DNA from 3 places in the Peribacillus sp. RS7 genome. Region 2 is predicted to be linked to each of the others. Evidence: riboswitches for the same ligand, from Rfam matches in the RefSeq annotation. Region 2 holds a riboswitch; each other region holds the start of a gene.

Region 1 (2,274 bases), 1.2 Mb from region 2:
GGCTCCGGGAAATGATAAATGAAAAGATAATAGACAATATATAAGCAGCTTAAATAAATCCATATTGACTAAATGGTGAAAGTGGAGGGGAATATGATGAATAAAAGAATGGCATTTATCACAGGTGCCGGGAGCGGAATTGGCAGAGAGATTGCAAAAAAATTGGCTTCTCGCAATTTTAACATCATCGTGGCTGATTTAAATCTTAAAAATGCAGAGGAAACGGTTTCTATAATCGAAAAGTCGGGTTTTGAAGCCAGAGCGGTCCATTGTGATGTAACGAAATTAGAAAGTGTTAAAAAAGCCGTTGAAGAATCAGTGAACCATTATCAAAGAATAGATATATTGGTTAATAATGCAGGCTGGGATAAGGTGGAACCTTTTTTAAAAAGTGATCCCAGCACATGGAAAAGGATTATCGATATTAATTTACTTGGGCAGATCCATACTTGCAAGGAAATTTTACCTCTTATGATTGAAAATGGTTACGGCAAGGTAGTAAATATTGCATCAGATGCAGCTAGGGTCGGATCAAGTGGAGAGGCAGTTTATTCGGCTGCTAAGGGAGGGGTGATTGCCTTCACAAAAACGATAGCAAGAGAAATGGCACGTCACAAACTCAACATCAATTGTGTTGCACCAGGCCCTGCTGATACTCCTCTATTTCAAGAAATAGGCTCTTATAATGTTGGTATAGCAAGCGCCTTGGAAAAAGCTATTCCATTCCGTCGGCTAGCTCAACCCGAGGACATTGCTGGTGCTGTTGCCTATTTCGTTTCGGAAGATGCAGGGTATATTACGGGGCAAACTCTTTCCGTAAATGGTGGATTAACAATGGTTTAATTGATCGTGGTTAGGTGGGTATGCAAGATTGAAAGGCTAGTAATCCTAAAGCAATATAGCTTGAAAACTTTTTCTAATCGTTTGACAATTGGATTTATCGTGTTAATATAAAGGCAAATGAATTATATATACAATTTGTACCACTAGGGGTGCTTTATAGGTGAAATTTGGTTTTACCTGAGAAGCTGAGATTAAAGTATGACTTTAAGACCCTTAGAACCTGATCTGGTTTATACCAGCGTAGGGAAGTGGGGTCTGGGACAATACGTTTCTGTATTATTTCAAGTACAACCACTTTCTTTACGTTAAAGAAAGTGGTTTTTTATTTGCAAAAAAGAGGTGATTAAAGGTTTTTATCCCGTATCATTCATTGAATAATAGAATTTGGAGGTAATGGACATGAAGTTTTCAGAGGAGATCCGCCAGGAAGTTGATCATATTTGGGAAGCTAGTTTTAATCACCCGTTTGTTGCAGGAATTGGAGATGGCACATTGCCATTAGAGTGTTTTCGTTTTTATGTTATGCAAGATGCCTATTATTTATCTCATTTTGCTAGAGTTCAAGCTTTAGGAGCAGTAAAGGCAACAGACTTACATACAACAAGCAGGCTTGCCGGCCACGCACAAGGAACATATGAAGCGGAGTTGAAGCTTCATGAAAATTTTTCTGAGAGATTAGGCATCACAAAAGAAGAAAGGGAAAATTTCAAACCCGCCCCGACTGCTTATGCTTATACTTCCCATATGTATCGTGCGGCTTATTCTGGACATTTAGGGGATGTTATTGCAGCTATCTTGCCATGTTACTGGCTGTATTATGAAATTGGCGAAAAGCTGCAAGGGTGTGAACCGGAAGAGCCGATTTATCAAGAATGGATAGCGGCTTACGGAGGAGAGTGGTTCCGCTCTTTGGTGGAAGAACAAATTGCGAGGCTTGATGAGATTGCTGAAAAAGTAACAGATGAAGATAAGGAAAGAATGAAGGAACATTTTATCCTTAGCAGCCAATATGAATACTCATTTTGGGAAATGGCTTATCGCTTAGAGACATGGCCTGCTCATAAGGAAATACTGGAAGTATAAAGGAGAATGAAACATGAAAAAAGGATTGAAATTAACGGATATATTAGTCACTATCGTGATTGCCGTAGCATTTGGAATCGTTTATATCCTTTGGGGTTCGATATATTATTCCGTTAAACCATTAGGATTACATCTAGATCAACTTATTTATGGAATGTGGTTTATAGCTGGCCCCGTTGCCTTTTTGATTTTACGGAAACCGGGTGTAGCACTTCTGGCAGAGATAGCTGCAGCTTCCGGTGAATTCTTTCTGGGTTCACCATGGGGGCTGACCGTACTCTTATATGGGGTGGTCCAAGGTTTGTTCGCTGAACTGCTGTTCATGGCGTTCAGATATAAAAAATTCAA
Region 2 (2,274 bases):
AAAAGAGGGTTAACATGAACGGTAGTTTCGAGCAGGATTTCACTTCCGTGCATACGGGCCTTAATTTCACTCATGTCTTTTACACCTTCTGTCAATATAATGGTTTGACCGATCTTTTGTAGGAGCTGCTCGTCGAAACCATCGGTTAAAGAGATGGAGGCATCCCGAAAGATATCCCAGGCCGTTTTGCATATGATGACCCCCACGACTGCTGCAGCTATTGCATCAAGCCAAGGGATTCCCATCTTAGTACCGATGATTCCAATGAAAGCACCAACACTGACAAGGGCATCGGAACGATTATCCTGTGCAACGGCGTAGATGGAAGAGCTGTTGATCTTTTTACTTAATGCTAAGTTATAACGGTAGATTCCGTACATGAAGATTGCAGAGAATAGGGCGACATAACCGGTAAGCATATTGGGAACGGTTGTTGAATCTTGCTGGAAGAAGGATTCTACAGCACTGAATACAACCTGCAGGCCTACGGTGATCATAATGAAGGCAGCTACCAACGAGGCTACGGTTTCCGCCCGTAAATGTCCATATGAATGATTATCATCTGGAGGTCTCTTCGAAATTTTCAAACCAATCAATACGGCTATGGAAGCGATGATATCGGTCGTATTATTTAAACCATCTGCCCAAAGTCCTTTAGAATCACCGAAATAACCAAATGACAATTTAAGGGCAGACAAGAATATGTAAGCGGCAATGCTTATGTAGGCGCCTTTTTCAGCTGAAATCGAATGTTTATCCATGTCCATTCCCTCCCCTATGTAAATTAGGCTTAATAAAGATAACAAAACAAACCTTAGTGAGTCTATAGAAAAATTGTCGTATTTAGCCATCTAACTTGCTTAATTGCAGGTGTATTGAAGGTATGTAAAGAAGTTGGTTATAAGAAAGAATATCGCCATAAAATGGGAATGACAAGTTGTTGACATATACAGTTTCTTTAGTTGTCAATTAAAGAAACTAGTAGTATATTCTAACCGAGGATCGAAAAATAAATACTTCCACAAGGGGAGCCAAAAAGGCTGAGAGTGAACGGTTGAGTTCAGACCCTATGAACCTGATAGTTAGCACTAGCGTAGGGATGTGGTTTTGGATACAAGCAATACTGGGCATCCATTACCGCCCCGGTGTTGCTTTTTTTTGCGCAAAATTGGCAGGGGGAACTCATGGACATTTTATCATTTTTGGAGTAAGGAGTGGCTTGATGAAAAATAAAACGTTATTCATGACAGAGGTCGCCATTTTTGCATCATTGGCTTTATTACTGGATATGGTCTCTGGATTCATTTTTTCAAGAATCTGGCCTCAAGGGGGTTCGATTTCAATAGCCATGGTACCTATTTTTCTGATGGCATATCGTTGGGGCATAAAAGGTGGGATGTTAGCCGGATTGTTACTTGGACTATTGCAGATTGTCAGTGGTACAGCATGGATCGGAACACCGATCCAAGGCTTCATTGATTATTATCTTGCCTTTATGGTTGTCGGGATATCCGGTGTATTCATGAACAAGTTTGTAAACAGCTATAAAGAGGAAAAGCGTTCCAAAGCGAAATTATACGGGATTGGCGGCATGTTTTTGGGAAGCTTCCTGAGGTTTCTATGTCATTTCACTTCTGGAATCGTGTTTTTTGGATCTGCAGCACCAAAAGGACAGCCAGTAGCGGTTTATTCATTCATTTATAATGGGACCTATATGCTGATCAGTTTTATTTTATCGGCCATTGTGGTGATGATGTTATATTCGGCAGCTTCAAATGTATTACTGAAAAAAGCCTATTAACAAAAAAGCCGGATTCTACAAGAATCCGGCTTTTTTCGGAGAATGATCAAACGATACGTACAGGGCGAACCGGCTCAATTTCATTTTGCAATGAATACCGAACAGGGTGCGTTTTTCGCAATTGAACTACTTGTACTTCCAAGAAAGAATTTTTCCAAACCGCTTTTAGAGCTATTGCCGACGACGATTAGGTCGGCCGCAGTTCTTTCTGCATATTCACATATGCTATCTGGCGCATGTCCTTCCAATATCTCGAATTTCCCCTTGACTTGACATTCACTTAGCAATCTCAACGTATTACTTTCTGCGTTCCGAACACTATTCTCGACGGGGGAAGGGGTGTCAATTACCTTTTGTTCTCGCTGTTCAACTTCAACGACGGGATGTGTCTGGACGGGATCGACATAAAATCCTGCAGCGGGTACAAATCCAGGAGCAGTGACGTTTCCCATGATACTCTGTTCAACCTTATC
Region 3 (2,274 bases), 280 kb from region 2:
TTTGCATCTGCAATGGATCCAGGACGGAGGCCGTCGCCTAATGAGAAAGAGACATCATATGCCTTCATGATTTCACAAATCTCTTCAAAGTGAGTATAGAGAAAGCTTTCTTGGTGGTGGGCCAAGCACCATTGTGCCATGATGGAGCCCCCTCGGGAAACAATTCCCGTAACTCGCTTTGCTGTTAAAGGGATATATCGCAAAAGGACACCAGCGTGTATGGTGAAGTAATCGACACCTTGCTCGGCCTGCTCGATTAATGTATCCCTAAAAACTTCCCAATTTAAATCTTCCGCGACTCCATTCACTTTTTCCAATGCTTGATATATCGGAACAGTTCCAACTGGCACAGGCGAATTCCTGATAATCCATTCCCGGGTCGTGTGAATATTCTTTCCGGTGGAAAGATCCATTATATTGTCGGCTCCCCATCGTGTAGCCCAAGTCATTTTCTCCACTTCATCTTCGATCGATGAACTAACAGCTGAGTTTCCGATATTCGCATTTATTTTCACATGAAATTTTCGTCCGATGATCATGGGCTCACTTTCAGGGTGGTTAATATTTGCCGGAATGATCGCCCGTCCGCTAGCTACCTCTTCTCTTACAAACTCAGGGGCAACATTTTCCCTGATCGAAATGAATTCCATTTCTGGGGTAATGATACCTTTACGGGCATAATGGAGCTGGGTTACGTTTTGCCCTTCCATCGCACGCAATGGTTTTCTTTTCAATCCCGGAAAAATTTCTACTTTGGATTGTGAATCCACTTTTCTATACCCATTATCTTCTGGTTTTATTTCACGTCCTTCATACTCTTCAACGTCTTCCCGTTCCAGGACCCAGTTGCGTCTAATCGGGGCAAGACCTTTATGAATATCAATGGGATATTCTGAATCCGTATAGAAACCGCTTGTGTCATAAACTCGTAAAGGCGGATTCTCCTCTTCGCCGAATGCCCCTGTAGTCGGACTTAGCTTAATTTCACGCATAGGTACTTTAATATCAGGTCTAGATCCCTCAACATACACTTTTTTACTCCCAGCAAAACTGGACATAATTGAAACGTTCATGTCATTTACTGAATTACTCATGATTTCATTTCTCCTTTTTAAGTTCATTTAAAAAGGACAAAATCCAATCCATTTCGCACGAAAAAGCCAGGTCTCATATTTAAGACCCGGCTAACGTTAGTATGACTACAGAAATGACCAATTGAAATGGTCATTGTTTAGTAGATTCTAACTTCCCCACGCTGGTATGAACCAGATCAGGTCCTGAGGGTTAAGAAGCTTAAGCGCTTCTCTCTCAGCCCAACTTTTATTGGACACCCCTAGTCTAAATAATTTAATTGATTACAGGGTAACTATATATCACCCTTTTCACTCTGTAAATAATTTAAAAGACCTAATATTTTATTTCAACCTCTCCAAAATTCGTTACTTGAAGAGTAATTTTACAGGCTCTCAAGGATTGGGAAAAGCTCCTCTAAATGCTTGATTTCATAGGTTGGAAGCACTTCATTCCGTTCCTTATCATGGCGATTTATCCAAACCGACTTTATGCCTACCCGTGACGCTCCAAGGATATCCGTCATTAAATTATCGCCGACCATCAATACTTCATCCTTATCAAGCTCCATGATTTCCAAAGCATGCTCAAAAATGGAGGCATCCGGTTTACCTCTTCCAAACGCACCAGAAATGACGATTTGGTCGAAATAAGGAACTAGTTCAGGCGTAATTTCAAGTTTGGTGTTTTGCAGTTCAGGAGACCCGTTCGTAAGCAATAGCAATTTGTACTTCCCTTTTAATTCATCTAACACACGGAATGATTCTTCATAGATAAATGGCTTTTTGCGTCTCTCGGCAGGGAAACGTTCTGCCAGTTCAAGCCCAAATTCCGGGTCATCGATCCCTAATGCCTTCAAGCCTCTCGTCCACGCTTCTTTCCGATAAGCCGGTGCAATCCCGGCCATCTTCCGGAATTCATCATGATCATCCTGAAAATTTCCCCATAGCCCCTCAAATGGGTTGATACCGATCATTTGAGTAAAAGCATATGTATCGTAAGAAGAATAAAGCTCACGCGCTTCCTTCCGCACAGCTTCTTCAAACTCGTCGACATTCAAATCATATTTCTCCTTAGCCACTTCGCATGTAGCCACAAAAGCCTCTTTTACACTTTTCTGATCCCATAATAATGTATCATCTAAATCAAAAAAAACTGCCTTCACCAAAATGTCCACCCTCTTTCCCTATTATTGAATTCGTA

What was found. Region 2 has a riboswitch for thiamine pyrophosphate ahead of thiT (energy-coupled thiamine transporter ThiT). Riboswitches for the same ligand answer to the same signal wherever they lie in the genome.
Region 1: linked by a shared signal. The riboswitch ahead of tenA (thiaminase II) and the one ahead of thiT (energy-coupled thiamine transporter ThiT) in region 2 are both predicted to bind thiamine pyrophosphate.
Region 3: linked by a shared signal. The riboswitch ahead of thiC (phosphomethylpyrimidine synthase ThiC) and the one ahead of thiT (energy-coupled thiamine transporter ThiT) in region 2 are both predicted to bind thiamine pyrophosphate.

Annotation. Positions count from the first base shown of each region.
Region 1 covers NZ_CP168135.1:4,369,920-4,372,193, forward strand. The annotation lists gene ACDZ29_RS21840 (AMP-binding protein) at 1-44, shown strand, start outside; gene ACDZ29_RS21845 (SDR family NAD(P)-dependent oxidoreductase) at 97-843, shown strand; TPP riboswitch at 979-1,107, shown strand; gene tenA (thiaminase II) at 1,243-1,926, shown strand; gene ACDZ29_RS21855 (ECF transporter S component) at 1,940-2,274, shown strand, end outside.
Region 2 covers NZ_CP168135.1:3,209,503-3,211,776, forward strand. The annotation lists gene ACDZ29_RS16120 (cation diffusion facilitator family transporter) at 1-761, opposite strand, end outside; TPP riboswitch at 1,015-1,117, shown strand; gene thiT (energy-coupled thiamine transporter ThiT) at 1,223-1,801, shown strand; gene ACDZ29_RS16130 (universal stress protein) at 1,882-2,274, opposite strand, start outside.
Region 3 covers NZ_CP168135.1:2,933,796-2,936,069, reverse strand. The annotation lists gene thiC (phosphomethylpyrimidine synthase ThiC) at 1-1,097, opposite strand, end outside; TPP riboswitch at 1,231-1,345, opposite strand; gene ACDZ29_RS14780 (HAD family hydrolase) at 1,457-2,239, opposite strand.